3 regions of the Paramixta manurensis genome follow, and region 3 is predicted to be linked to each of the others. Evidence: predicted binding sites of a transcription regulator. Region 3 holds the regulator's gene; each other region holds the start of a gene.
The links. Region 3 encodes LexA, which represses DNA repair genes until DNA is damaged. Its sites were predicted from a motif close to TNCTGTATGTACATACAGNA; they were not measured.

Region 1: umuD (translesion error-prone DNA polymerase V autoproteolytic subunit) is a predicted target of LexA. The motif match lies at 1,747-1,766, and genes of this name have one in related genera.
Region 2: dinB (DNA polymerase IV) is a predicted target of LexA. The motif match lies at 4,751-4,770, and genes of this name have one in related genera.

Annotation. Positions count from the first base shown of each region.
Region 1 is NZ_CP054212.1:2,695,267-2,705,620, reverse strand. It holds gene PMPD1_RS13135 (LysR family transcriptional regulator) at 1-67, shown strand, start outside; gene umuC (translesion error-prone DNA polymerase V subunit UmuC) at 92-1,363, opposite strand; gene umuD (translesion error-prone DNA polymerase V autoproteolytic subunit) at 1,366-1,719, opposite strand; gene PMPD1_RS13120 (acyl CoA:acetate/3-ketoacid CoA transferase) at 1,994-3,559, shown strand; gene PMPD1_RS13115 (enoyl-CoA hydratase/isomerase family protein) at 3,556-4,311, shown strand; gene PMPD1_RS13110 (MFS transporter) at 4,392-5,672, shown strand; gene PMPD1_RS13105 (glycoside hydrolase family 88 protein) at 5,724-6,788, opposite strand; gene PMPD1_RS13100 (GntR family transcriptional regulator) at 7,009-7,737, shown strand; partial or broken gene otsB (trehalose-phosphatase) at 8,196-8,989, shown strand; gene otsA (alpha,alpha-trehalose-phosphate synthase) at 8,986-10,354, shown strand, end outside.
Region 2 is NZ_CP054212.1:1,064,059-1,074,412, reverse strand. It holds gene crl (sigma factor-binding protein Crl) at 1-45, opposite strand, end outside; gene frsA (esterase FrsA) at 102-1,349, opposite strand; gene gpt (xanthine phosphoribosyltransferase) at 1,472-1,930, opposite strand; gene pepD (beta-Ala-His dipeptidase) at 2,184-3,641, shown strand; gene dinB (DNA polymerase IV) at 3,681-4,736, opposite strand; gene dpaA (peptidoglycan meso-diaminopimelic acid protein amidase) at 4,988-5,728, shown strand; gene PMPD1_RS05130 (class II glutamine amidotransferase) at 5,699-6,466, opposite strand; gene lpcA (D-sedoheptulose 7-phosphate isomerase) at 6,544-7,122, opposite strand; gene fadE (acyl-CoA dehydrogenase FadE) at 7,349-9,793, shown strand; gene PMPD1_RS05115 (pyridoxal phosphate-dependent aminotransferase) at 10,016-10,354, shown strand, end outside.
Region 3 is NZ_CP054212.1:4,221,280-4,231,633, reverse strand. It holds gene PMPD1_RS20380 (maltoporin LamB) at 1-793, shown strand, start outside; gene malM (maltose operon protein MalM) at 893-1,840, shown strand; gene ubiC (chorismate lyase) at 1,995-2,522, shown strand; gene ubiA (4-hydroxybenzoate octaprenyltransferase) at 2,542-3,408, shown strand; gene tnpA (IS200/IS605 family transposase) at 3,507-3,944, opposite strand; gene plsB (glycerol-3-phosphate 1-O-acyltransferase PlsB) at 4,125-6,548, opposite strand; gene PMPD1_RS20350 (diacylglycerol kinase) at 6,677-7,048, shown strand; gene lexA (transcriptional repressor LexA) at 7,155-7,763, shown strand; gene dinF (MATE family efflux transporter DinF) at 7,857-9,179, shown strand; gene PMPD1_RS20335 (CsbD family protein) at 9,421-9,633, shown strand; gene zur (zinc uptake transcriptional repressor Zur) at 9,712-10,227, opposite strand.

The DNA of each region.
Region 1 (10,354 bases), 1.5 Mb from region 3:
TACGATGCGTGAAGTGATGCCAAAAATCATCGGAACGCGACCGGCGGCGGGCAGCGGTGTGGCGTGAAGACGCTGACAGGCGCCACTTTGATTAAGAGATACGCACGCGTGGCAGATCGGCGATACGGGTGGTCCAGGCTGGCGACAACATCTCGCGTTTCATCGCCCACTCCTGTTGAATACCCTGACCGGCAAACCACAGCGTATTACGCGCTTTTTTATTCAGGTCATCACAGACTTTCATTAGCTTTTCGCTATTGTGTCGTGGCTGGAACGCATCAAACAGATGAAGTTGCGCCACACCCTGACTAAAAAAGTCGCCTAAGATCACGCCAGCTTTCATATAACGATGGTCAGGGCGCCAAATAGCGTCCAGGCAGCGTAGGGCGGCAGCGGTAATGTCGCGCGTATCCTGCGTTGGGATCTGCAATGTATAACTGGCGCCATTCGAATACCACGCGCCGCGGCTATCGTGGGGGCTGGTACGGATAAAGGTGTTAATTTCGCGGCAATACTGGTGTTCCCGCCGTAATTTTTCCGCCGCGCGCGCCGCATAGGTAGAAACCGCTTCGCGCATTGCCATATAGTCGGTAACGCGTTCACTGAAGGAGCGGGAACAGAGAATATGTTGTTTAGTGGGGGGAAACTCATCAAAAGCCAGGCACGGCTCACCACGCAGTTCGCGCGCGGTGCGCTCCATCACGACACTAAAATGTTTGCGGATTAACGCCGTCGGCGCTTCGGCAAGTTGTAACGCGTTGGTGATGCCCATAAGGTTTAATTTTTTCGCCAGCCGCCCGCCCACTCCCCAGACCTCTTCTACCGGCAGATAGTGTAAGAGCTGGCGCTGATGCCGCGGCGATGTAAGCTCAACCACGCCGCCGGTTTGTTGCGGCCAGCGCTTCGCCGCCAAATTCGCCAGTTTTGCCAGCGTCTTGGTTGGCGCAATCCCCACGCCGACGCTCAGGTGAACCTCTTTTTGCAGGCGATTACGTACCTGATGACCAAAAGTCTTCAACGGCATACAGTTCGCAACACCGCTAAGATCCAGAAAAGCCTCATCAATAGAATAATTTTCAACCCGCGGCGCCATCTCTTCTAGTGTCTCCATCACGCGCCGGGACAGATCGGCATACAGCGCATAGTTGGACGAGAACACCGCCACATTATGCTGCTGTAGTTGGGGGCGGATTTTGAACCAAGGGCTGGCCATCCGGAAGCCAAGCGCTTTCGCTTCGCGATTCAGTGAAATGACACATCCGTCATTGTTCGATAACACCACCACCGGACGGCCTTTCAGATCGGGACGAAAGACGGTTTCGCAAGAGGCGTAGAAGGTATTGACATCAACTAAAGCATACATCGTCAGGCCGCCGCATAAATGATCCACGTGACTACGCCAAAAATCTCCAGATTCTCCTCCTCGTTCACCTCAACCGCTGGCCGATTGGGGCTCATCGGCAAGAGCCGTAAAGTGGGGTGAAGCTGGAGTTTCCGCACTGAGAATTCGCCATCAACGCTGACGATGACAATGCTGCCTTCCCTGGCGCTGAGCGCGCTGTCGACCACCAAGAGATCGCCATCATGAATATTGGCATCACTCATTGCGTGACCGGAGGCACGTACGAACCAAGTCGCGCTAGGATGTTTAACCAGTAGCGTATTCAGGTCGATACGCTGTTCAACATAATCCTGCGCCGGTGAGGGGAAAGCACCCATAGTTACCATCCATCGCTGTATTTATTTGACTGTATTTATATACAGTATTATGAGTTATGGGAGCCGATCAAGCGGATTATCAGGCGCTAAACCGAACGCGTTGAAGAGTGAGGGAATTTAGTTAGTCATCGACAGAGGGAAGAAATTCGCACTGGTTTTGTATGAGGTCGGCGCGGACTGTGAAGCTTCTCACAGATGTATCACTACTTAGCGATCAATATCTTTAAGTAATAATGTTATCTATGTATAACATTGATACATAGAAGGAGGGGTTATGTTTAAATCCAAGGTATACGCAGTTGATGAGGCTGTATCAAAAATCCCGCCGGGTGCCACTGTATTAGTGGATGGGTCGGGAGGAGGAGTGAATGAGCCGGGTTATATACTCGCCGCGCTGAAAAAACGCTTTGAACGCTATGGATCGCCGGGCGGACTAACGGTGGTTCATCCGAGTGGAATGGGCGATGGTCAGGGAGGTGGAATCGATTATTTAGCCAATCCACGCTTGGTAAGAAAAGTTATTGGCGGCCACTGGAGTTGGTGTCGGCAGATGCAGGATTTGGCGGTAACCGATCAAATTGAGGCCTGGTGCCTTCCGCAAGGCGTGATGTCCCATCTTCTGCGTGTCATTGCGAGTAACGGGCCGGGGCTTATTAGTCGCGTAGGATTGGGCACTTTTGTTGACCCGCGAATTGATGGTGGACGCATTAACCAGCGAGCAACGGGTGAGCATGTTCGATTGATGACGCTTGAAGAAGAGGAGTTTCTGTTTTTCCGCGCCTTCCCCATTGATGTTGCCATCATACGCGGCAGTGTTGCAGATGAGGATGGCAACATGACAATGGATGAAGAAGGTCTAAACGCAGAAACGCTTTCCGCAGCTCAGGCAGCAAAAAATTCCGGCGGTATGGTGATTGCCCAAGTTAAGCATCTGGCTGCGCGCGGAAGTCTTGACCCACGGCGAGTGAAAGTGCCGGGGGTACTGGTAGATGCTGTGGTTGTCTGCCAAGAGCAGCGGCTCTCTTTTGCCACGGAATGTGACCCCAGCCTAACCGGTACGTTACGCATTCCTGGCGGGCAATTTCCCTTGCTGCCGATGAGTGCGCGGAAAGTGATTGCGCGACGCGCAGCCAAGACGTTGCAAGAAGGAGACATCGTTAACTTGGGGTACGGTATGCCAGATGGTGTGGCATCTGTTCTTGCTGAGCAAGGACAGGGGGACATGGTGACGTTTACGCTAGAGCAGGGGCATATCGGCGGAATACCCGCCACGGGTTCAGATTTTGGCATGGTGCGCAATCCACAGGCAATGCTTGATGCTGGTTATCAGTTCGATTGGTATGACGGAGGCGGCCTGGATATTGCCATTCTTTCATTCGCTGAAGTGGACCAGCAAGGTAACGTGAACGTCAGCAAGTTTGGCGGACGCGTTGCCGGTATCGGTGGTTTCGTCAATATTTCGCAGGGCGCGCATCGCGTGGTATTTGTCGGAACCTTCAAAGCGGGCAAACAGAGGCAACACTTCAGTTCTGATGGCATCAAGATTGAAGCAGAAGGGCATGCGCGAAAGTTTGTTAACAAACTTGAACAAATCTCTTTTAGTGCATTTTACGCGAGCAAACGTAATCAGCCAGTCATCTATATTACAGAGCGTTGCGTATTTGAGCTTGGTCCTGAGGGGCTGGTTTTGACCGAAATTGCGCCGGGTGTCGATCTTGAAAAGGATATTCTTGCTCAGATGGACTTCAGGCCAGGCATTGCGTCGACACTGAAGATGATGGACCCGGCGTTATTTGGCTCGCCAGTCATAGCGCAATCCACAGTGGGAGCGTGCTCATGAATGTATTACAGATAACATCAGCGGGTGCGTGCGTTACGTTACGTCTGAATCGCCCGGAGAAACGTAACGCACTTAATAAAGCATTGTTACAGGCCATCCGGGATGCGTTAAATACTTTACGCCATGAGCGCCATCTCAAACTTCTGATTATCCGTAGCGCCGGTGATAAAGCGTTCAGCGCAGGCGCGGATATTAAGGAGCAGACGATGTTCACACCGCAACAGGCGTATGACCATATGCGTTGGGGGCAAGCGATTTTTGATGAAATCGAACATTTCCCGTTACCGACGCTGGCAGTAATCGATGGATTTGCGCTGGGCGGCGGTCTGGAGTTGGCACTGGCATGTGATATGCGTTTTGCTACCACACGGTCCAGCTTCGGTAATCCTGAAATTACTCTTGGCAATCATCCCGGCTGGGGCGGCACTCAACGTTTACCACGTTTAATCGGGCAGTCGTTTGCTCGCGAAATTATGTTCAGCGGTTTGCCGGTCTCCGCAGAGCGGGCATTACAAATGGGGCTGGTTAACCAACTGTTCGTGCCGGAAACGCTGGATGCGGGGGTTTGCCGCTTTGCGGAGGCTATTTGCCAGCATTATACGCCAGCGCTCCGAACGCTAAAGGCAGTGACTGAGGCGGCAAACCATACGGATATGGAACGTGGTCAGCAGTTGGAAGCCAGTAGTGTGAGCCGATTATGGGGCGCTGCCGCGCAAAAAGAAGCTCAGTACGCCTTTTTTAATAAAACCTGAAAAATAAAATCTACCTTCGTTGAAGTTATAGATGAAGGTTTTTACCGCTATCCTACATTTATATCCTGTGAGGTAATGATATGGACAGAGTTGCGCTCTCGCCACGTCGTTGGTTTTATATAATGCCCGTTGTGTTTATTACTTACAGCCTGGCATTTCTTGATAAAGCGAATTACAGTTTTGCCGCTGCGGGAGGAATTAACGATGATTTAGGTATAACAAAAGGGCTTTCCTCCCTGATTGGTGCGCTTTTCTTTATGGGGTATTTTGCATTTCAAATACCCGGAGGTATTTTGGCAGAGCGCACCAGCGTAAGAAAATTACTGGCGATAAGTCTGATTATCTGGGGGCTTTGTGCCACTGCCACCGGTTTAGTACACAGTGTTCCTATTCTGATCGCTCTACGTTTTATATTAGGTGTAGTTGAAGCAGTAGTTATGCCTTCGCTGCTGATTTTGACGGCACGCTGGTTCAGTAAAAAAGAGCGTTCTAAAGCAAATACTATTTTCCTGCTTGGAAACCCTATCACTATTTTGTGGATGTCAATTTTATCCGGTTATCTGATCGATAATTGGGGATGGCGCCATATGTTTATTGTTCAGGGGGTTCCGGCCATTGCGTGGGCAATTGCCTGGTACTTACTTATTCGCGACCATCCATCAGAGGTCAGTTGGCTGAGTGAGGACGAAAAGGCAGCCATTGCCAGCACGCTGCAGCGCGAACAGGAGGATAAGCCGGAGATGGCCGGTTATGGCATGGTTTTCCGTTCATCCAATGTACTAAAACTGTCGGGTTGGCTGTTTTTGCAGAGTATTGGCTACTACGGCTTTTTGATGTGGTTACCCTCTATTATCCGTGCCTCTTCCAGTTCAATGTCTCATACGGGGTGGCTTGCTTCGTTGCCGTATGGTCTGGCGGTTATTTTTATGCTGATAGCCGGTTGGCTTAGCGATAAGTTGCAGAACCGAACCCTCTTTATTGTTTGGCCAATCGCACTTGCCGCTCTGTGCTTTATGCTGTTATCGGTAGCCGGAACCGAGCATTTTTGGTTTTCTTATACCTTGTTGACGCTAGCAGGTATCGGCATGTACGTACCGTTTGGTTCGTTTTTTGCTTCGATTGCCGATGTTCTGCCAGGCTCAATGGTTGGAGGGGCTACCGGGATGATCAATTGCTGTGGGTCTCTGGGCGCTTTTTTGGGGGCCTATCTGGTGGGTTTCCTGAACGCTATGACGGCATCGACGACCTCATCCTACGTTCTGATGGCTGCATGTTTACTGGGATGTTCGCTGCTTGGTAAATCCATAAAGGTTCATCACACGGGTAATGTGAGAGAGTCAGGCCCTCCCGTGATGCAATGAGACAATGGCAACAAAAAAGCCTGCATATGCAGGCTTTTGGGGATCAATCGATTAGCGAATAGTTTGCAGTTCCGTCAACGCCTTAAGAAAATAATAATCACCATATCCTGTGGCCTGGTCAATTCCTAATCCATGCGGAAGATCAGCGGTAGCGTGAGCCAGTAAGCCCTCATTATCGACAAGAATACAGTGATTGCTCAGTGCTTTTAGCAGGGATTCCGCCACCATGAGGTACTGCTTTTTGCCGGTCAGCCTATATAGGCGAAGCAGACCATATGCGCTGATAGCACCCGCAGAGGCATCTTTAGGGGAATGGGCATCAGCATCGTAGTCCCACTGTGGAAGAGTATCTGCGGGTAAATGGTTAATAATGAACGCCGCAACTTTTTCTGCCGCGGCAAGATAGGTGTCATTGTTTAGCTGGTGCGCCAGTATCGCCAGACCGGTTACGGCCCAGGCTTGCCCTCGAGCCCAACGGCTCTCGGCTCCCATCCCCTGGTAAGTATCGCCGCGTAGACCTTTACCCTGTTCATCGAAATGGTAAACGTGATAAACCGAGCCATCCTCACGCAGGTGATGGGCGAGCGCTTTTTCCGTATGGGTATGCACTACATGTAACAACGTCCGATCGGCTCCCTGTTTGACGGCCCAAACTAACAACGGTAAGTTCATCAACGTGTCGATAAGTACGCTGTTTGACCATTCCTGCCCACCGAAGAATCCCCAGCCCGGAATAAAGCCGCCCTGGGGATTAAACTGTTTACCCAAACTGTGCGCTGCTGTTATTGCCGCCTTTTTCCAGGTTTCATTGCCTGTGAGACGCCAGCCGGTAAGGGCGGCAGGATAGAACATAAACCCCAAATCATGATTACGGATGTCATTGGCGCGGGGCAGTAGTCGCTCAGTAAAATGCGTTGCGCGTTCCAGTAGGGCATGATCCTTACTGTGATGCCAACTCAACCAAAGTACGCCAGCCCAGAATCCTCCGGTCCAGACACCATCGGGCGTAAAACCGTATTTGCCCTGTTCGGTAACGTGCGGGAAATCGTTAAACATCCTCGCATTCTGCTGCGTTTTTTTCACACACTTCGCGATCGCGTTTTCTAACCAAGTCATTGTGGCCTCATTTAACGATGGAGAAATTACTTCACATTAAATGTATTATTGTTATTACATTGAGTCAAAATGGCGAAGTAAAACTGTGATCTGAACTGCTTGAAGTGCAAAAGGATTTAACGGGAATAAGAATGTGTTATACATATAACTTTAACGCATCAAACGGGTAATCTGAGGTGGTACGGTGACGGTAATAAATGAAAGGAAAGGAAATTATTCTTTGCTGGATGCAAATAGTCCAGTGCCTCTTTTTCACCAGTTACGTGATCTTCTCGATCTTTGGTTTCATCAGGCATTTACTCTTGATGATGATCTTCCCACTGAAAAAGAGATTACCGAGAGGTTTGGCGTCAGCCGGATTACGGTGCGGCGGGCGCTTGATGCGCTGATTAATGAAGACATTGTTATGCGGCCAAAGTCACGTGGTCGGCTTCGTTTAAGGCGCACTTCGCCGGTTCAACGGCTTAATCGCCTAAGGGGTTTTTTTACCGATGACCTACTGGCTGCCGGTATCCAACCCTCGACGAAAACGCTCTCTTTTAACCGAACCATCAATGAGCGCGTCAATGCTTCACTTCACTTGCCCGCCGATGCAGAGTGTTTCTGTGTCGAACGGTTGCATTATGCGGCTGAACAACCTGTTGCTCATCAGTTATCTTACATTCCGGTCAGTTTGCTACCCCAGTTGGAAACCTATGATTTGTCGAAATCGTTGATGGCGATTTTTGACCAGGCGTTGCCCAGCCCCATCCACCGAGGAGAACAGCAGCTTTTGGTAAGGAATGCGACTCTCGATGAGGCATTACATCTGGAGTTACCTGTCGGTTCTGCGGTGATTTTAATCAAACGTGTTGCTTACATGGAGAATGGCCAGGCGGCAGAGTATTTTATTGCCACCATGAACCCTAAGTTCTACCAATTCTCAATGACCGTATACGCGGAAGATTAAATCGTAACTGGCTCTAATCCGTCAGCCTTATAACCGCGTGCTCATCAGCGCGAGGTTTACGCATTACGCTGATATTGCCGCTTAACCTGCGAGAAAGCGCCATTGTGCCTGGCGAATGACAAATCCCTGTCTATACTGATTGGGTAGGTGTCCGCAGAAGCGTTGTCGCGAGATGAAGCCGGGGAGAGAAATCCGGTCAGGAAAAAGCAGAAACTGAGGAGATTTTCCGTCGTCATAATGATAAAAATAGTACCGTATTCATCTCTGTCAGGCGTGCTGCCAACCTGCTACAGGCTCACGTATGATGATGACTTCCTTTCGCAACATTCAACAATTTCCTCACGCGATGGCGATTCAGGCGGCTAACCTGATATGTGCCCGACATGAACCCTACGCTTCTGGCTGCTATTTGCCCGGTCGCATAGTGTGTTCTACCCATTGAAACAGGAGGAAAATGAGTGACAAAGGTAGCAAGCGCACAGGACACATTACCGGCGCCGAGCGGCGGCCTATATGCATTTTTCTTTGATGTAGATGGCACGCTGGCGGCTATTTGCCCACGCCCGGAGGAGGTATCGATTCCGCAAACGGTGCGCGATACGCTGGTGGCGTTATCCACACTGAGTAATGGAGCGCTGGCGCTGGTCTCGGGCCGCCCGATTCAGGAGCTTGATGCTCTGAGCGCGCCATTGCATGCGCCATCGGCTGGCGTACACGGCGCTGAACGGCGCGATGCGGCGGGCGAACTACACCGTATTACGCTACCGAATGAGATGGAAGCGACATTAAATGAAATGCTCACCGAGAGCATGGCGCGCTGGCCGGGCGCGCAATTAGAAACCAAGGGAATGGCATTCGCGCTGCATTATCGCCAGGCGATGGAATATGAAGAACAGATTCTGCAATTAGCGGAGTCGGTCGTTGCACGGTTTCCTGAGCTGGCTTTGCAGCCGGGGAAATGCGTGGTGGAGATCAAGCCGCAAGGGATTGATAAAGGTGCGGCAATCAACGCTTTTATGGACGAAGCGCCGTTTACCGGACGAATTCCGGTATTTATTGGTGACGATTTGACCGATGAGGCCGGATTCCTCGTGGTAAACGCCCTACAGGGTATTTCGGTCAAAGTAGGTGAAGGTTCCAGTTATGCGCGTTATCGCCTGAAAGGGGTGAATGACGTGTACGCATGGCTTGAACAGATGAAATTACAATTAGAGCAAGACAAAACAACGTCGGTAAGGAGTCAAGGTTATGAGTCGCTTAGTGGTCGTATCTAACCGTATCGCTATTCCCGATGGTTCCGGCGGTGCCGGTGGTTTGGCTGTCGGTATTTTAGATGCGCTAAAAACGACGGGAGGAGGATTATGGTTCGGCTGGAATGGAGAGATCAGCACTATAGGAGAGGAAGAGGAGAGTGAGAAGGTCGCGAGCGTAGAAAAAGAGGGAATTACCTATGCCTCTTTTCCGCTGAGTCAGAATGATTATGACCTCTACTACTGTCAATTCTCCAATACCGTGGTTTGGCCCGCCTTTCATTACCGGCTGGATCTGGTGCAGTTCCAGCGCGAAGCATGGGAAGGCTATTGCAGCGTTAATGAGCTGCTGGCAAAACGTTTGCAGCCGCTGATTAAGCCGGATGATATCCTGTGGATCCATGATTATCATTTACTGCCTTTTGCCGCCGCGCTGCGTAAATTAGGCGTAAACAACCGTATCGGTTTTTTCCTGCATATTCCGTTCCCAACGCCGGAAATTTTCAACGCGCTGCCGCCGCATAAAGAACTGTTAGAGATGTTGTGTGAGTATGATTTGCTCGGATTCCAGACCGAGAGCGATCGCGTAGCGTTTCTGGAGAGCCTCTCTTTATTAACTCAGGTTCAGAACTCCGGCGCCAAGCAGCATCGTGCCTTTGGCAATCGTTTTGCGACCGAAGTGTACCCAATAGGGATTGAACCAGACAGTATTAAAGAGATGGCGGAAGGACCGTTGCCACCGAAGATGGCGGCAATGAAACGTGAGCTGGGCGATGCGAAAAACATTATCGCCTGTGAACGGCTGGATTACTCGAAAGGGTTGCCAGAGCGCTTTTTGGCTTACGAAGCGTTATTGGAAAACTTCCCGCAGCATCGCGGCAATATTCGTTATTCACAGATTGCCCCGACGTCGCGTGGCGACGTGCAAGCGTACCAGGATATACGCCATCAATTGGAAACCGAAGCCGGGCGCATTAACGGTAAATATGGCACGCTGGGCTGGACGCCGCTCTATTACCTTAACCAGCATTTTGACCGGCGCTTACTGATGAAGATTTTCCGTCTCACTGACGTCGGGTTAGTCACACCGCTACGTGACGGCATGAATTTAGTGGCGAAAGAGTACGTTGCGGCACAGGATCCTGATGATCCGGGCGTGCTGGTGTTGTCACGTTTTGCCGGTGCGGCCAACGAAATGACGTCGGCATTAATCGTCAACCCATACGATCGGGATGAAGTGGCTGCCGCGCTGGATAAGGCGCTGACCATGCCGCGAACAGAACGTATCTCGCGCTATAACGATATGATGGCAGTGTTGCGAAAAAATGATATTTCGCATTGGCGTGAAAGTTTTCTGAAAGATCTAC
Region 2 (10,354 bases), 1.5 Mb from region 3:
GCGTTTCATGAGTCGGCTCTTGGGATGTCCACTGGGTAACGTCATAGCTTAACCTCCTTTAATGGGCCTTTATTGTTAGCAAAAGGTTGAATAATAGCAACTCATCTCTGTAGCCGCTTTGCTAACCAGTCACAAATTTGGTGTAGCGCCTGGTCAAAGTTTTTCATCACTGGCGAAAACGTAATCGGCAGCAGTTGCCCTTGCGCCGAGGAGTTAACAATTAGTCGTGACTCTTCTTCCGGGCTGAAGGGGTCATCACGCCAAAACCCGGCCAGCATCGGTGTCGGAGTCCGTCGACCCAATAATCCCTGGGTTTTAAGCGAATAACGATTCAGTTCGATGCGTAGCGCGCTATCGCTGGCCGTTGCCATACCAAGGCGGCTCGCCAGCACATCCATATACATCGCCGGTACCTTCTCCTGGCGCTGTGGATCGCTTAACAAACCATGCACCACCGGCCCAAGGCACGCAACGCCGCGCAGTTTAGCGGCTTCCAGCCAAGCTAAACGCACCGCGACATTGGCCCCGAAACGATAGCCAAAGGCCGCGACACGGGTATGATCAACCCACGGGACGGAAGACAACCCGCGTAACACTTGCTGATGTAAAAAGCTGGTGTCCTGGGTCAGCTTCCATTTTGCCGAGAAGCCGACCGATGGCATATCAATGGTTAGCATGGCGATGCCGCGCGGCGCGAGGTAATCATGAAACAGGCGATAATAGTCGGTTTGCAGGGCATCCAGACCGCCGCACATCAACACCGTCGGATACGGCGCTTCAACACCCGGCGGCATATGTAAAAACCCGATAATCGGGCTTCCGCCTTCTACCGGAAAGGTTAACTCTTTTAGCTCACCGCTCAAACGGCGTGCCGCCTCTTCATAGGCGCGGTTCGCCAGCGTTTGTGCCTGCTCAGCCAGTTCATCGCCTTTAATATGAGGATACGCCGCCAGGCTATACAGGTTGCTGGCGCGTAACCAGTGCTCGCCGGAACGCGCATCATCGGTGGCATCTACTGCCGCCTGCTGCCACACAGATGCCTGTTTCGACCACTCGTAGATCCAGTTACCGCCCCGATAGCCAATCACCGTATCAAGTAAGGCATCGTTGGTATGCTCCGCCCGGCTGACGGCGATACGCGCCAATACTTCGCTAATCTCCTGTGGCGACAGCCCGCGCCATGTCCACATCAGGCGGTTAAGCATCCGATACCAGCCGGTATGGTTTTCGCCATCCAATGTTGATTGTACCGCCACAGTCGGCGAGGGGCGGCGGCGTACCAGCGTGGAGGTTTCCGGGTGCTTAAAGCGAGGTTTGAACAGCTCCTCACTGAGATTTTTCGCGTTCACGATTGGCGGACTCCCACAGCGTTAACATGACGAAAAACCAGTTTAGCCTGGTGGATACAGCCAGGCGAGATGTAGAAACAACAACGCCCGGCAGAACCGGGCGTTGCAATGACCATAATCAATCAGCTTTTAACAATTGGCGGAATATAGACCACGCCCATGTCCCACGGCTGCTCAATCCAGGTATTTTGGGGGATATCAACCACATAATCGTCTACCAACGGGCGGCCTGCCGGCTTAGCGAAAATGGTAACAAAGTGTGCTTTCGGGTACATATCACGAATCGCCTGCGCGGTGCCGCCCGTATCCACTAAATCATCAATTACGATAAACCCTTCGCCATCACCTTCCGCACGCTTCAGCACTTTCATTTCGCGCTGATGATCGTGGTCGTAGCTGGAGATACACACGGTATCGACATGACGCAGCCCCAATTCACGCGCCAGTAACGAGGCAGGAACCAACCCGCCGCGGCTCACCGCGATAATGCCTTTCCACTGTTCAACAGGGAGCAGGCGTTGAGCCAGTTTACGGGCATGGATCTGCAACATGTCCCAAGTGACGACGTATTTTTCGCTCATAAAAAGAATCCCGGCCAGCAAACGTGGCTTAAAAATGTGCAATGGGAAAAAGGTTGCGCGAGATTATAAGGATATGGCGCGTTAAAAACCAGCATCGGCGCGTTTGGTTGCAGGATTTTAGCGCAGTCGATGACGCACCAGGCCAGAAAGAGTGATATTCTCAGGCAATCACGTCAGAGTTACTGACGGCGATCTTTACTTAACATTTTGCGACGAAGCGCTAACCCCGTTTCGCTGACACAGGAGACTTGTCGTGTCTGAATTGTCTCAATTATCGCCACAGCCGCTGTGGGATATTTTTGCCAAAATCTGCTCTATTCCGCACCCTTCTTATCACGAAGAAGCGCTGGCTGAACATATCCTGTCCTGGGCGAAGGAAAAAGGCTTCTGGTGCGAACGCGATCAGGTCGGCAACATTCTGATCCGCAAACCGGCGACGCCGGGTTTTGAAAATCGTCAGCCGGTCGCGCTGCAAGCGCACCTTGATATGGTGCCGCAGAAAAATAATGACACGGTTCATGATTTCACTACCGATCCTATTCAACCTTGGGTTGATGGCGAGTGGGTCAAAGCACGCGGCACAACGCTGGGTGCGGATAACGGTATCGGCATGGCTTCGGCCTTAGCGGTACTGGCCGATGACAAGGTTGAACATGGCCCGTTAGAAGTATTGCTGACCATGACGGAAGAAGCCGGTATGGATGGCGCGTTTGGTTTGCAGCCAAACTGGCTACAGGCAGAAATCCTGATTAATACCGATTCTGAAGAAGAAGGCGAAATCTACATGGGTTGCGCCGGCGGTATTGATTTCATCACTACCCTGCCACTTACGCGTGAAGCGGTACCGGCGGGGTTTGAAACGCTGAAACTGACGATTAAAGGTTTGAAAGGCGGCCACTCCGGCGCGGATATTCATCTCGGCCTCGGGAATGCCAACAAGTTGCTGGCGCGCTTCCTTGCCGCGCACGGCCACGCATTAGATTTGCGTTTGATTGATTTCACCGGCGGCACGCTACGTAACGCCATTCCGCGCGAAGCTTTCGCCACTATCGCGGTGGCTGGCGATAAAATCGATGCCTTAAAAGCGGCAGCGACGGGTTACCTGGCGATCTTGCAAAATGAGTTAGGGGCGAAAGAAAAAAATATTACCGTCCTGACTGAGCCGGTTACCCACAGCGCACAGGCGCTCACCGCCGATAGCCGTGACCGTTTCGCCGCGCTACTCAATAGCACGCCTAACGGCGTTATCCGTAACTCCGACGTGATGGCCGGCGTGGTTGAAACCTCATTAAACGTTGGCGTGGTATCGATTAGCGATAATCAGGCGGAGATCATCTGCCTGATCCGTTCGTTGATTGATAGCGGTAAAGATTATGTAGTTGAGATGCTGACCTCGCTGGGCCAACTGGCTGGCGCTAAAACCGCGCCAAAAGGTGGCTATCCTGGCTGGCAGCCCGATGCCAACTCACCGGTTATGGCGCTGGTGCGTGAGACCTATCTGACCCTGTTTGGTAAGACGCCGAACATTCAGGTGATCCACGCCGGGCTAGAGTGCGGCCTGTTTAAAAAACCGTACCCGGAGATGGATATGGTTTCTATCGGCCCAACCATTACCGGCCCGCACTCGCCGGATGAGCAGGTACATATAGAAAGCGTGGGATTATATTGGACGCTGTTGACCGAGTTGCTGAAGGTGATTCCGGTTAAATAAAGTCTCAATCCGTGGCGGCCGGGCATGTCTGGCCGCTTCTCACAACCCCAGCAGCAACTGCCGCTCAAGCTGTGGGTTCAACAACGTGACATGCAACCCGACCAGCCGCACGCCACGGCCGCCTCGCCGTTGATCCCAGGTTTTCTGCGCCACCGCCACCAGATCCGCCTTATTTAACATCGGCCAGACATGCTCTTGGGTCGTAAGCTGGAAATCATTAAATTTCAACTTCACGCCCTGCCGCGCAATATGCCGATCCGGCTTAATTTTGGTTAGCCGCCGCTCCAGTTCATCGTACAGCACATCAATAATTTCCAGGCACTGTTGCCAACTGTGAATGTCTTCCGACAGAGTACGCTCGACGCCCAACGACTTGCGCTGCCGCTCAGTAATGACTTCGCGCTCATCAATCCCGTTACAACGCTCCCACAGCACCCGACCAAATTTACCAAAGCGCTTTAACAAGGCGGCAAGATCGGCTTTTTGTACATCGCCACAGGTTATGAGACCCAGTTCTTCCAACTTCTTTGCGGTTACCTTTCCAACGCCGGGGATTTTTGCCAGCGGCAAGGTAAGCAAAAACTGCGGCATCTCCTGCGGCGTAATGACAAATTGGCCGTTGGGTTTATTCAGGTCCGACGCGATTTTCGCTAAAAACTTCACCGGCGCCACCCCGGCCGAAGCGGTCAAATTTAATTCACGCGCAATGGTTTCCCGAATCTCGCGCGCAATTAATGTAGCTGACCCATAACAGTGCGGGCTTTCACTGACATCAAGATACGCTTCATCCAGCGAAAGAGGCTCAATCAAGGAGGTATAGCGGGAAAAAATTTCACGAATTTGGACCGAGGCTTCTTTATAAGCGTCAAAACGCCCTGGCAACAGTTTCAAATGCGGGCACAGTTTTAGCGCCATGGCGGTTGACATGGCGCTATGAACGCCATATTTGCGCGCCGGATAATTGGCGGTACTGATCACGCCACGCTGCGTGCGGCTGCCGCCGATCGCCATCGGAATAGCGCACAAGCTGGGATCATCCCGCATTTCAACCGCGGCGAAAAAGCAGTCCATATCAACATGAATGATTTTGCGCATATCCCCTCCACAATAACTGTATAAGTATACAGCACCAACCGGAGAGTTCAATCGATCCCGCGCGCGCAAAACGCGACGTTAGGCCGGTTCCCGGCTTTTCATTAACGAATACGCCTAAATTACCGCTTTGGATCTTGATAAAAAAATAGACAATGTTAATGTGGCGCAGCGATAGCGGATTTTTCCGATAATGCATGTTACAGACGCCACTCGGCGTTGCAGGTCAACCCCTCTTTATCAAGGGAAACAGAATGGGCAAAATCGCACTGTTTTTTGCGATGATTCTTTTGCCAGCCCTCAGCATGGCAAGCACGCCTGAACCAGTTCAACCACTGGCGCCGGTCAGCAAAGAGTTAAAGAAACAATTATTAGGCACCCCGGTCTATCTTCAGATCTTCAAAGAAGAACGTACGCTGGAGTTATACGGCAAAATCGGTAACGAATACCGCCTGCTGGATAGCTATCGCATCTGTAATTTCTCTGGCGGTTTGGGGCCAAAACGCCGTCAGGGTGATTTTAAAAGCCCGGAAGGGTTTTATAGCGTGAAGCTGAATCAGCTCAAGCCGGACAGCCGCTTCTATCGCGCCATCAATATTGGTTTTCCCAACCAATATGATCGTCAGCAAGGGTATGACGGGAAATATTTGATGATTCACGGCAACTGCGTTTCGATTGGCTGCTACGCCATGACCAATGCCTACATGGATGAGATCTTCACCTATGTAAATGCCGCGCTACGCAACGGCCAGTCGGAAGTGGAAGTCAGTATTTATCCGTTCCGTATGACCGAGAGTAACATGCAACGCCACCGTAACTCTTATTACGCCAGTTTCTGGAAACAGTTACAGCCCGGCTACGCTTGGTTCGCCGCGCACCATCAGCCGCCGACGGTTTCGGTTAACTCTGGAAAATATGTGTTGAACAGTAGCCCGGCGATGAGCCCCGCGACCAACACGTCTAACTCATTCCTCGCGCTCACCAAGGCAGAATAACGCCCACTCGCCTGGCTCAATTTTGTGCCAGGTTTCATTGCCGGTCAGCGGCTGAGTGGCAATCACTGTGACCACGTCGTTAGGCGTGGTCTGCTTCTGAAAATCAATCTCCACATCTCTATCAAGTAAGGTCGCCTTGCCAAATGGCGCGCGGCGCGTTATCCAAAACAGATTGGTGGAGCAAAATGCCATCAGATAGCGTCCATCCGACAGCAGCATGTTGAAGACCCCTTTGGTTCTTAACTCCGTCGCCAACTCTGCGACGTAGCGAAACATCGCCGGGAAATTAGTCGGCGTGCGCGGATACCGCTGCGACAAGTTATACAGCAGCCAACAAAAGGCTTTTTCACTATCGGTTTCGCCTACCGGTCGAAAATGCCCGGTCTCCAGTTGACGATACCCTTTCAACTGCCCGTTATGGGCATAGGTCCAGTTACGGCCCCACAGTTCGCGCGTGAACGGATGCGTATTTTCCAGCGACACTTTCCCGCGGTTCGCCTGGCGGATATGCGCCACCACCGAATGGGACTTGATCGGATACTCCTGAACCAGCCGCGCAATTGGCGAGTTAAAGCTCGGTTGCGGATCTTTAAATGTGCGACAGCCTTTGCCCTCGTAAAACGTAATTCCCCAACCATCTTTATGCGGCCCGGTGCCGCCGCCGCGCTGTATCAGCCCGGTAAAACTAAAACAGATGTCTGTTGGGACGTTCGCGCTCATCCCGAGCAGTTCGCACATAGTGACGCCTCTGTGAAGATATTCAGCGGGCGGGAAACCCCGCCCCGACAACCGGAAACGACCTCGCGCCGTTTCCCTTATTTCACCATCTCTTTTTCAATCAACAGCATCAGGATATGAATCACTTTAATATGAATCTCCTGGGTACGATCGGCATAACCAAAATGTGGGACACGAATTTCAATATCCGCCGTTCCGGCCATTTTCCCGCCGTCTTTACCGGTTAGGGTTATCACTTTCATCCCCTGCGCGCGTGCGGCCTCAATGGCTTTAATAATGTTAGCGGAATTGCCGGAGGTCGAAATCCCTAACAGCACGTCGCCCGCCCGGCCTACCGCCTCAATATAACGCGAGAAAACATACTCATAACCAAAATCATTACTGACACAGGAGAGATGGCTAACATCCGAAATCGCAATCGCCGGATAACCAGGACGGTTCTCACGATAGCGGCCCGTCAACTCCTCGGCAAAGTGCATCGCATCGCAATGCGAACCGCCATTGCCGCATGACAATACTTTTCCTCCCGCTTTAAACGCGTCGGCCAGCATCACCGCGGCACGTTGAATGGCGTGAATATTCGCTTCATCGCTGAGAAATTTATTGAGCGTATCCGCTGCTTCGTTGAGTTCGGAACGAATAATATCCTGGTACATAAAGGCGTCCTTTGGATGAGTAAGAGTCGCAATCCAGTTTACCGGAATGCCTATAAGGCGGGAAGCGCCGCAGCAGGTCGATAGCTGCTTTGACTTTTGATGCCAACGGAGTGTGAGCCAGGTTGTAATTATTATGTAAACACATTGCTAACAAACCTTATCTGCTCTAAACCTGTAAGGAGACTCAAACAGGTCAGACCTCTTACTACTTACGGAGCGGTTCATTATGATGGTTCTCAGTATTGTCGCGACGATTGTGCTGATCGGCGCACTCTTCTATCACCGCGTTTCGCTACTGCTTAGCAGTCTGCTGGTGCTGGTATGGACGGCGGCGATGGCAATGTTACACCTTTGGACCCCGTGGCTGCTGGTACCGTTGGCGATCATCCTGGCGCCGTTTAACCTGCTGCCGTTGCGCCGCGCGCTGTTCTCTAAACCGATGCTGCGTACCTTTCAAAAGGTGATGCCGCCGATGTCGCGTACCGAAAAAGAAGCGATCGAGGCAGGTACCACTTGGTGGGAAGGCGATCTGTTTCGCGGTACGCCGGATTGGGAAAAGTTACATCACTATCCGCAGCCGCGACTGACAGAAGAGGAGCAAGCCTTTCTGGAAGGTCCGGTAGAAGAAGCGTGCCGCATGGCAAATGATTTTCAGATCACCCATGAAATGGCCGATCTGCCGCCGGAACTGTGGGCATATTTAAAACAGCACCGCTTCTTCGCCATGATCATTAAGAAAGAGTATGGCGGGCTGGAATTTTCAGCCTACGCGCAGTCGCGCGTATTGCAGAAACTGGCCGGGGTATCCGGTATTTTGGCGATTACCGTTGGCGTACCGAACTCACTCGGCCCCGGTGAGTTATTACAACATTACGGCACCGATGAGCAGAAAGATCATTATCTGCCGCGGCTGGCGCGTGGGCAGGAAATTCCTTGTTTCGCCTTAACCAGCCCGGAAGCGGGTTCCGATGCTGGCGCTATCCCCGATACCGGTGTGGTATGTATGGGTGCCTGGCAAGGCCAGCAGGTGCTGGGCATGCGTCTAACCTGGAACAAACGCTACATTACGCTGGCACCGATCGCGACTGTGCTCGGGCTGGCGTTTAAACTCTCCGATCCGGAACATCTATTAGGTGAGACGGAAGAGTTAGGCATTACCTGTGCGTTAATCCCTACCCAAACGCCGGGCGTAGAGATTGGTAAACGCCATTTTCCGTTGAACGTCCCGTTCCAAAATGGCCCCACCCGTGGGAAAGATATTTTTGTTCCGATTGATTACATCATTGGTGGCCCGAAAATGGCCGGCCAGGGCTGGCGTATGCTGGTGGAATGTTTATCGGTTGGACGCGGAATTACCCTACCGTCTAACTCTACCGGTAGCCTGAAAAGCCTGGCGCTGGCAATTGGCGCTTACGCCCATATTCGCCGCCAATTCAAATTACCGATCGGTAAAATGGAAGGGATTGAAGAGCCGCTGGCACGTATTGCCGGTAACGCCTATGTGATGGATGCGGCGGCAACCTTAATTACCTACGGCATTATGCAAGGTGAAAAACCGGCGGTGCTGTCCGCTATCGTGAAATATCATTGTACCCATCGTGGGCAGCGCGCCATTATCGACGCGATGGATATTGCCGGCGGGAAAGGAATTATGCTCGGTAATAATAACTTCCTTGCCCGTGCCTACCAAGGCGCGCCGATCGCGATTACCGTTGAGGGCGCCAATATTCTGACCCGTAGCATGATCATCTTCGGCCAGGGTGCCATTCGTTGCCATCCTTATGTGCTACAGGAAATGGCGGCAGCACAGAGCAATGATGTGGTGGCATTTGATAAAGCACTGTTCAGCCATATCGGTCATGTCGGCAGCAATAAAATGCGTAGCCTGTGGCTTGGCCTGACAGCGGGACGCACCAGCCGTTCGCCCACTCGTGATGCGACACGCCGTTACTATCAACATCTGAATCGGATTAGCGCTAACCTTGCGTTATTGTCTGATGTTTCAATGTCGGTATTGGGCGGGAGTTTGAAACGCCGTGAGCGTATTTCCGCCCGTTTGGGGGATATTCTGAGTCAACTGTATCTGGCCTCCGCCGCACTAAAACGTTATGAAGATGAAGGACGTAATGAGGCCGACCTGCCGTTATTACACTGGGGCGTGCAGGATGCGCTTAATCAGGCGGAAGTCGCTATGGATGACCTGTTGCGTAACTTCCCTCAGCGTCTGGTGGCGGGTCTGTTGCGGGTGGTGATTTTCCCAACCGGTCGTCACTGCCGTGCGCCATCCGATGGTTTGGATCATCAGTTAGCGAAAATCCTCCAGCTGCCCTCCGCGACCCGTACTCGTTTGGGACGTGGTCAATATCTGACGCCAAGCGAACATAACCCGGTGGGTCAGTTGGAAGCGGCGCTGCACGATGTGATGGCGGCAGAAGTGATTCACGATCGCCTGTGTAAGCAGTTGAAAAAACATCTGTCGTTTACCCGACTGGATGAGTTAGCACAACGCGGCCTACAGGAAGGATGGATCAACGCCGAAGAGGCAGAAACGCTAACCCGCGCCGAGGCAAGCCGTCTGCGTTCAATTAACGTGGATGAGTTCGAGGCGGATGCGCTCGCGACGCAGCCAGTAAAGTTACCGGCGGTTAGCCGCAGTAATGAAGCCGCATAAAACGTAAATAGTTAAGGCCCGCTGACGGGCCTTAACTCGCCCTCCCTTCAGGAAAGAGAAACGCCGTTGGTTTTCTGGTTTAAACCAACCAGATTTATGAAAAACCGCCTCATTTCCCTTTTTTAGCCGTCTAAGCGTCTTGATTGCCAATTGCCATGCGCATGTTATAGTGAGGCCTTAACGTTTTACCGCATCCCCGTCAACGACTAAGGTCAGTCAGTTATGAGTCATTACCCGTTGATTCCCGAGAGTAAACTCCCGACTCTTGGCACCACCATCTTTACCCGCATGAGTGCGCTGGCTGCGCAACACCAGGCGATTAACTTGTCGCAGGGTTTTCCTGATTTCGATGGTCCGGACTACTTACAGCAACGTCTGGCCTGGCATGTCAGCCAGGGTGCCAATCAATACGCGCCAATGACCGGCGTTCCCGCACTACGTACCGCCATTGCTGATAAAACCGCTGAACTGTATGGTTATCGCCCGGATGCGGAGAGCGAAGTGACGGTGACCGCTGGCGCCACTGAAGCGCTGTACGCGGCGATTACCGCGCTGGTGCGG
Region 3 (10,354 bases):
AGAAGGCTTTATTGATAGACGACTTGATCCCCGTGACACCAAGCCGCTTTCCAACGATATTTTCGACGTGCGTTTAGCGCAGATGCAAGTTAACCCGGGCGGTTCGCTGGAACTGGGCTTTGACTATGGTCGCGCCAACGAAACCGACGGTTTCAGGGCCTCCTCGGATGATAATACCAAAGATGGCTGGATGGCGACGTTAGAACACACCCAGACCTTCTACGGCACTAGTCTGAACAAATTTGTGGTGCAGTACGCGACCGATGCAATGACGGAAACCAGCGGACGTCCGAACACGGCTGAAAACCGTGACGGCCATATGATTCGTGTGATCGACCACGGCGCCATCGACTTTAACGATACCTGGAGCCTGATGTACGTTGGTATGTATCAGGACGTTGATCGCGACAATAACAACGGTACCACCTGGTACACGGTGGGCGTGCGTCCAATGTACAAATGGACGGAAACCATGAGCACCTTGTTGGAAGCCGGTTATGACAACGTGAAGTCACAGCGTACCGATGATACCAACAACCAATACAAAATTACCCTGGCGCAGCAATGGCAAGCCGGTAACAGCATTTGGTCACGTCCGGCCATTCGTCTGTTCGCAACCTATGCCAAATGGGATGAGAAATGGGGCTACGCCTCTTCTCAGGAAGGCGATCGTAACTTCGATATCGCCGGTACGACGGCTGGTCTGGCGTATAGCGATAACGCGACCCACACCTTTAGCCGTGGTAATGACGACGAAGTTTCCTTCGGTATTCAGATGGAAGCCTGGTGGTAAACCAGCAGTCTGTGCGGACGCTTAGCGTCCGCCAGCATCATAATTAGCCCGTATCCTCTTTGCCTGAAGGATACGGGGCTTGACCCTGAGGATAAAAAAATGAAAAAACATCTTCTGGCGCTGTGCCTGTTCCCGGTACTCAGCCTTTCGCTGCTGCCCGGCGCCTACGCCGCGACGGTTAACCCACAGAATGTCGCTACCGCGCCAACCATCCCACAGGATAAGTTACAAAACCTGCCGTGGATGGCCCTCACGCCGCCGGTCAGCCAGGACATTGTTCTGAATGCCTCCTCGGTGGGGATTAATTTAGGGAATATCACCGGCGGCGTAGCGGCTATCGCCCTGCCTGCCGATCAGGGATCGCTAGAAATTACCCTGTCGAGCATTATCAAAGATTTGCATGTGTATGCGCCTAACGTGTTGGTGCTGGATGAGCAAATGCAGCCCGCCGCCTTTTTCCCGAGCAGCTATTTCCCGTATGAAAAGCCGGGCGTAATGTCGGGTAACCGGTTGGAAAACACCATGAAGCTGACGCCAGTATTGGGGCAGCGACAGATCTATTTACTGGTTTACACCACCACGCGTGATTTAGCGGAAACCACCACGGTGATTAACCCCGCCAAGTTGTATGCGGAAGGTGCCAGTAACGCGATTCCTGACGTCGCCGATCCGATTGCACAACATACCACCCAAGGCACGTTAACACTGAAGGTTAAAACCGAACAGAACAGCGGCAACATCATGATCGGTAAATTGTTTGGCGCCTCAGACCCTAAACCGGTAGTGATCGGTAGCACCGCCGCCGCTGCCAATACCGCACCTTCGGCGCCGGCCGCCGCGCCAATGGCAGCGCCTGCCACTTCTGCCCCGGCGGCAAAAGCCGAGCCGGTACTGAACGACACGGAAAACTACTTTAATAATGGTATTAAAAAGGCCGTTAAAGCCGGTGATATTGATAAAGCGCTGAAGCTGATGAATGAAGCTGAACGTTTAGGTTCAACCTCGGCTCGCGCGACATTTATCAGTAGTGTGAAAGGCAAGGGATGATTTCATCCCCATATTGCTGATCTTGCTGGATGATTGGTGCGTCATTTGACGCACCCTTTTTACTTTCGCCGATGCGGATTTTCCGCCGCACTGCGTGTTCTGTGCGATGCACTGCGCTACACTATGGCTCCTGATTTTCTATCGGAGATGCCGTATGCCGAATAACGCGCTTAGCCTGCTACGAGCAATTGAATGGCTGCCTACTTCATCCCCCTCTTTATCGCCAGCGTTGCTGGGTTGGTTAATGGAGGAGGATTCGATGACCAGGCGATTTGAGCGCCACTGCGGGAAAGTGACCGTTGAGCCCATTCGGGAAGGCTTTATTTCTGCTGAAGAAGTGGGTGATGACCTTCAATTTCTGCCAACTGAAACGCGTTACTGGTTGCGTGAAGTCATCTTGTTTGGCGATGGCGTGCCTTGGCTGGCGGGTAGAACTCTGGTGCCGGAATCGACGCTGAACGGGCCGGAAACCATGCTGCGTGAGCTAGGTACGCGTCCGCTCGGGCGTTATCTGTTTTCAACCTCCACACTGACACGGGATTTTATCGAGCCCGGCACGGTGTCATCACTCTGGGCGCGGCGTTCGCGTTTGCGTCTGTCGGGCAAGCCATTGCTGTTGACCGAACTTTTTTTGCCTGCGGCGCCGTTATACCTTAGCCATTCGCCAGAAGGGATGGATTGACGTGGAAACAAGTTTGCAAGTGAGTAAATTTCAGGCGTATAGCCGCCTGATGCGCATTGATAAGCCGATTGGTTCGTTGTTATTGCTGTGGCCTACGCTGTGGTCGCTATGGCTTTCCGGGATGGCGGTGCCGCCGCTGGGCGTGCTATTAGTCTTCGTACTTGGCGTGTTCTTTATGCGCGCGGCGGGCTGCGTAGTGAATGATTTTGCTGACCGTAAGATCGACGGGCACGTAAAACGTACGCGTGGGCGTCCGTTACCTAGCGGAATGGTGAGCGAGAAAGAAGCGAAAGGGTTGTTCGTTATCCTGGTTCTGATCTCATTTGCGCTGGTGTTAACCATGAATGCGATGACCATTTGGCTCTCGTTTGCCGGGCTGGCCTTGGCGTTTATCTATCCCTTTATGAAACGTTATACCAACCTGCCGCAGGTGGTATTAGGCGCGGCGTTTGGCTGGTCGATCCCGATGGCCTGGGCGGCGGTAAGTGAAGCGTTACCGCTAACCTGTTGGTTAGTATTTGCCGCCTACATGTGTTGGACAGTGGCCTACGATACCGAATATGCGATGGTTGACCGTGATGATGATTTAAGGATTGGCGTCAAATCGACGGCCATTCTGTTTGGTCGTTTTGATAAGCTGATTATCGGCCTATTGCAAATGGCTGCGCTGGCGATGTTGACCATCGTCGGTATTTTGATGCATCTGAATGGCGCATTTTATTGGGCGTTATTGTTGGCGGCGACGCTGTTTTTTCACCAGCAGAAGCTGATTGCCAGGCGGGATCGGGCACGCTGTTTCCAGGCGTTTTTGAATAATAATTACGTCGGTTTAGTGATTTTTATCGGCGTATTGTTAAACACCTCACCGTTTACCCGCCTGGTTTGATGCGAGGGCGCGGGAAGTAAAAATCCGCCTTCATAGAAGGCGGCTTTGTTTTTCGCCCCATAGGGGCGTACTAAGTTCGGACTCTTAGAGCCCTCTCTTCACACCTCATGAAGCGACAGTTGTTTATCTTCAACTTCATGCTTCTCTTGATATTTTACATATTTACGGATCATTTCAGCATTCACGCCCACTGTATCCACGCAGTATCCTTTGGCCCAAAAGTGATTGCCCCATAACTTGTGCTTGCGCAGGTAGGGGAACTTGTTGAACAACCTGATTGCTGTTCTGCCTTTCAGATGGCCCATTACTTCTGATACTGATAACTTCGGTGGAATATTTACCAGCAGATGCACATGATCTAACTGCACATTTAACTCAACTATCTGGATTTTAAGCTGTTCGCTTAAAATCCAGATTTGCCGATAAACCTCTTTACCAACATTTCCTTTTAATATCCTGAAGCGACACTTTGGCGTCCAGACTATATGGTATTGACAATGCCACAGCACGTGGGAAGCTTTTTGAAACCTGCTCATGTTGAATTTCCTTATCAGTTGTGGGGACAACAGATGAGGAGTTTGACATGGGCCGGTTTTTACAGGCAGAGCCAGAACCGAGGCGATAACCACGTCCATAGGACGTGGTTTTAAGTTGGAAATAAAAAAGGGCGAATGTTCATCATTCGCCCTTTTTATCACCATTATCAACGACGGCGGCTATTCGTGCGCCGCAGCGCTCTCAATGGTCAACCGCACATCATGGGTAATCAAATCGGCCAGCAGATGATACACGCGTAATGTCTCGTCTAACTGCGCGTCGCCGGTATCACTGATATAGCCTTCATCGCGTAATGTTAGAACCAGCGATGCGAATACCGCCTTATCGAAAAACTCCGGCGCATTAATACCGTGCAACACCGACAGGCGTTGTGCCATGGTTCGGCTCTCTTTCTCCAGCGAACCGCGGTTAATGGTTGGATTCGCGCTCAAAATGGAGAAGGTAATGGTGTAGCGCTGTAATGTTTCACGCACGCCAGCCGCCAACAGTTGCAAGGAGCGTAGGCGTGGCGGATTAATACGCAGCGAGTTTTCATCGCTGACTACCAGCCCCTGGCGTGCTAGTTCGGCGGTGAGATCGCTCAGCACTTGCGCTAACTCCTCTTTGCGCCAGCGGAGGAACAACTCGCTTTTCAACATTGGGTAAAGCGTGGTGACCTGATGCAGCAATTCGGCATGTGAAATTTCCCGATGTTGTTGCACGATGGCGGCAATAAGCGACGGGATCACCAACATATGATGCACATTGTTACGGTAATACGTCATCAGCACCGCTTGCTCACGCGGCAGTACAATAATTTCACCGATACTGTCCTGCTCGGTTTCGAACTTATTCATTCCCAACGCGTGGTTTAACAGGGCTTCCGGCGTAACATCCGGTACGGTGGATTCCGGCGAGTAGGGGACATTACGCAGTAATTGCAGGTAGCAATCCAACTGTTCAATTAACTGCTCGCGCGTGAGCGAACGCTGGCGCGAAGCTAATAACGCGGTCACGCACAGGTTCATGGCATTCGCGGCACCGGCATTATTGATCCGTACCATCACCTTTTGGGCAATATCATTGACCGCCGGGGTTAACCAGTTCGGGCGTTGTGCCTCAATCGGATCGATAGCCTCGCGCCACTCCGGCACCCGTTGGTTCAGATAATTGATCAGCGGTAACGGTTCGCCAAAGTTAACGTAGCCCTGCCCGAGGTTGCGTAGTTTACGCAGGCCGCGCACCATTTGCAGGAACCCTTCTTTCTCCTTCGCCGCGCCGCGCAACTCTTTCGCGTAGGTGCCAACCTCAATTACATGCTCGTAACCAATATAAATCGGCACTAATGTGATGGGGCGATTACCGCCGCGCAGCATCGCCTGGATAGTCATCGAAAGCGTGCCGGTCTTCGGATCAAGCAAGCGACCGGTACGTGAACGACCGCCTTCAACGAAATATTCCACCGAGTAGCCGCGGGTAAACAGTTCGCCGAGATACTCACGAAACACGGTCGAGTAGAGTTTATTCCCTTTGAAGGTTCGGCGGATAAAGAAGGCGCCCAGACGGCGGAAAATCGGCCCGGCAGGCCAGAAGTTCAGGTTAATTCCTGCGGCAATATGCGGTGGGACCAGCCCTTGATGATAAAGCACGTAGGAGAGCAGTAAGTAATCCATATGGCTGCGATGGCAGGGAACATAGACAATTTCGTGCCCGTCCTGCGCGAGTTGACGAACGCGCTCACCGCCGCTGACATTAATCCCCTGATAGAGCTTGCTCCATGTCCAACCCATCACGCGATCGGTCAGACGAATGGCCTCGTAGGAGAAATCAGCGGCAATCTCTTCCATGAGTTCAATGGCGTTTTGTTGTGCTTTCTCGTGCGAGATTTTTTTGCTACGCGCTTCGTCTTCTACCGCTTTCGCGATAGCTTTGGACTGCAACAGGCGGTTAAACAAATCCTGACGCGCCGGTAAGCTTGGACCAACTGCCGCCAGGCGTTGGCGGGCAAAATGCATCCGCGCCACGCGCGCCAGTTTTTGCGCAATGGTTTTATCTGTGCCGTGCTCGGTCGCCATACGGCGTAGCGAAACCGTTGGCGAGAAGCGTACAAAGCTATCGCGCCCCAGCCACAGCACGGCGAAGAATTTCTGTACGCCATTCAAAACTCGCAAATGGGGTGCCGATTCGCCCTGGATTTCACGACCCGGCGCGCGACCGAACATCACCGAAACCGGCACCATCTGCACATCTAACTCAGCGTTACTGCGGTGCAGGTCCAGATAGTCGTGGAACAGTTTGACCGATTGCAAGTTAGGCACGAAATAGGGGAAAACACGCGGGCCGTCATGGATAAACACATGGCGCGGCAGCAGCGTCCCGTCAATCTCCAGCGGTTCCAGCGGATCGGGAAGATCATAACGGCGGCATTGCATGCGCAAAGCAAGGAGATCGGCCTTTGAATCATAAGGCAATACATACATAATAGGGCGCGACGTATCGAGCCCCAATTCGGCGATCGGGTGTGATGGGATCGCCTTGCTTTTCACCAGAAAAGTAAGTGGTAAATTCAACAACTTATAATAGATTTTACGCCAACCTGACATAGACAACATGAAGCCTCTTGTTAGCAAAGCGCCGCAAGCATACCAGAAAGCGCTTCGAATATCTGTTGTGTTGCACGGTGTGCGACACCTTCACATTGACGTTAAACATTCCAAAGGGTTCCCTGATTATGGCAAATAACGTAACCGGCATGACGCGAATCATAAAAGCGGCAGGTTATTCTTGGAAAGGATTACGAGCCGCGTGGCAAAATGAAGCGGCGTTTCGGCAGGAATCGATAGCGGCGCTGGTGGCGATCGTGGTGGCATGTTGGCTGGATGTTGATGCCATTACCCGCGTCTTGCTCATCGGGTCGGTATTTCTGGTGATTATTATTGAAGTATTGAACAGTGCAATTGAAGCGGTTGTAGACCGGATTGGCAGTGAAATTCACCCGCTGGCGGGGCGCGCGAAAGATATGGGGTCGGCGGCGGTCTTGCTGAGTATTCTGTTGGCGGTCTTCGTATGGGTGATGCTGCTGTGGCCGCATCATTTGGGATGAGGCTTCCAAAAATGCACAAACCGCTGTTTTTTACCCACGTTTAGGTTTTCAATCCGTAAATACCTGTATATACTCACAGCGACTGTATAAACAACCAGGGGGCGGGATGAAAGCGTTAACGGCAAGGCAGCAGCAGGTTTATGACCTGATTCGTGACCATATTAATCAAACCGGTATGCCACCGACGCGTGCTGAAATCGCCTCCCAACTGGGTTTTCGTTCCCCGAATGCGGCAGAAGAGCATCTGAAAGCGCTGGCGCGTAAGGGCGTGATTGAGATTGTTTCCGGCGCTTCGCGCGGTATTCGCTTAATGGCGGAAGAGGAAGAGGGGCTACCGCTGATTGGGCGCGTCGCCGCCGGTGAACCTCTGCTGGCGCAAGAGCATATTGAAAGCCGCTTTCAGGTTGATCCGTCGCTATTTAAACCCAATGCGGATTTTTTACTGCGCGTTAGCGGTATGTCAATGAAAGACATCGGTATTATTGACGGCGATTTGTTAGCGGTGCATAAAACGCAGGATGTGCGCAACGGCCAGGTGGTGGTGGCGCGTATCGATGATGAAGTTACCGTTAAACGCCTAAAAAAACAGGGTAACATTGTACAGTTGCTGCCGGAAAATAATGAGTTTGAGCCTATTGTGGTCGACTTGCGTCAACAGAACCTGACCATTGAAGGTTTGGCGGTGGGCGTGATCCGTAATAGCGACTGGCTGTAACCGCCATCTGATAACGCGTCGGTCTTTGCCGCCGACGCATTGATCCTCTCTCCTCGCCGGTTTCTGCCGCGGGAGCATTGCCTCTAAACGATAATGCAACTTTTTACCGCGACGGATAAACAGCTCTGGCGGCTGGCGCTGCCAATGATCCTTTCCAATGTCACCGTTCCGCTGCTGGGGTTGGTTGATACGGCGGTGATTGGTCATCTCGACAGCCCGGTTTATCTTGGCGGCGTCGCGGTTGGCACTACGACGACCAGTTTCCTGTTCATGTTGCTGTTGTTCTTACGCATGAGCACCACCGGTTTAACCGCCCAGGCGTTTGGCGCGGGCAACACAACCGCACTGGCGCGCGCCCTGATGCAACCTTTGCTGATTGCCGTGGTTGCCGGTCTTTTCTTCGTCTTATTACGCAATCCTCTCAGCCAGTTAGCGACCGGTATTGTTGGCGGTAGCCCTGCGGTACTGGAACAAGCACATTTATTCATCTCTATTCGTTGGTTAAGCGCACCGGCAACGCTGGCAAATCTGGTTATCCTCGGGTGGCTACTTGGCGTTCAGTACGCGCGTGCGCCAGTCATTCTGCTGATTGTCGGTAACCTGGTGAACATTTTGCTCGACTTGTGGTTTGTTATCGGGTTGAAGTGGGGCGTGCAGGGCGCGGCGGCGGCTACCGCGATTGCGGAATATGTCACACTGGCGGTTGGCGTGCTGATGGTGATTCATGTGTTACGCCTGCGTGGCGTGACGCTTAGGCAGTTAAGGCAAGGATGGAAAGGGGATTTTCGTCGGCTGCTGCGCCTCAACCGCGACATTATGCTGCGTTCACTATTACTACAACTTTGCTTCGCCTCGCTGACGGTGCTCGGCGCGCGTATTAGTAGTGATGTGGTGGCGATTAATGCGGTGTTGCTGATGTTTCTGACTTTTACCGCCTACGCATTGGATGGTTTTGCTTATGCAGTGGAGGCCTTTTCTGGTGAGGCATGGGGCGCTCGCAACGGTAAGCAATTAATCAATGTGTGGCGAGCTGCCTGCCGGCAAGCGGGCGTAGTCGCTTGCCTGTTCGCAGTGATATATGCCTGTTTTGGCAGTGCGATTGTCGCCTTACTCACCTCAATACCTGAATTACGGGTAATGGCGGACCGTTACCTAGTCTGGCAGGTGGTATTGCCGCTGGTTGGGGTCTGGTGTTACCTGTTGGATGGGATGTTTATTGGCGCTACGCGCGGGCGTGAAATGCGTAACAGCATGGCCCTGGCGGCGCTCGGGTATGGGCTATCATTATTGACGTTGCCGTGGCTGGGTAACCATGGTTTATGGCTCGCAGTAGCGGTGTTTCTTGCGCTACGAGGCCTGACCCTCGGCTGGGTGTTACGCCGCCACTGGCAGCACGGCACCTGGTTTAATGCCTGACATATTTTCTTACCGCCCTCACACTCTTCTCTTACCTACTGATATTTCTCTTATTTTATAATTTTATCTGCCGCTTTCTCTGCTTTTCTGGATGGAAAAACTGGATTTTAAGGCAGGGTTGGTAATTTGCACTATAGTTAAAGTTATCGTCAGCAAGAAAATAGCGTTTTATTTTGCAGCGAAGCGTTGCTGACAGGAACAAGCCAAAGCTGTTATCACCCAAAAGCTAAAGGAAACGATTATGAACAGAGATGAAGCCGGCGGTAACTGGAAACAGTTTAAAGGTAAAATGAAGGAAAAATGGGGCAAGTTGACCGATGATGACCTTACTGTGGTAGAAGGTAAACGCGATCAGCTCGTCGGTAAAATTCAGGAACGTTACGGATACGCGAAAGACCAGGCAGAAAAAGAAGTAAGCGATTGGGAAGCGAATAATCGCGATTATCGCTGGTAAAAAATTGGATTATCGCTCTTCAGGAAGAGGCAGGCTCCTACCCTGGCACATGGAACGTGCCGCCCATAACCCTGCTGCTTATCGCCCGCGCTTTTTGGTTGCCAGATTATGATCGTGCTGGCAATTCTCCGGATGTTGACAGGCTTCGACATCGGAGCAGGAAACACACAGCCCGTGAGCTTCAATAACGCTATGGCGTAACGCGAAGCCAGATTGTCCCGCCAGACTTTGCAATATCTTCTCAACCCCTTCTGCATGACGCTCATCAACTGACCCACAACGATCGCAAATCAACATGGCTGAAGTATGTTGCGGCTCGTCGAAATGGAGGCACATCACATAGCTGTTGTTTGACTCCACGCGATGTATAAACCCTTGTTCCAACAAAAAATCCAGCGCGCGATAGACGGTTGGCGGTTTGGCCTGCGGCTCAGAAACGCGTAACAGATCGAGCAAATCATAGGCGCTAATCGCCCCGTTCTGCTCGGACATCAAACGTAGCACTTCCAGCCGTTGCGGCGTTAGACGCACATTACGTTGCTGGCACAGCTTTTCGGCCTGCAGCAGGATCTGTTCGGGTTGGCTGGTGCTCATGATAACTCTCCGGACGCTGATGAAATGTTATGTTATCACAGATCGGGCAAAACACTGCACTTGAGGGCAAGGTCTGAAACCAAATTCTACGTCAGCCAGGACAGGCGGAAACCACGCATAAATTTTT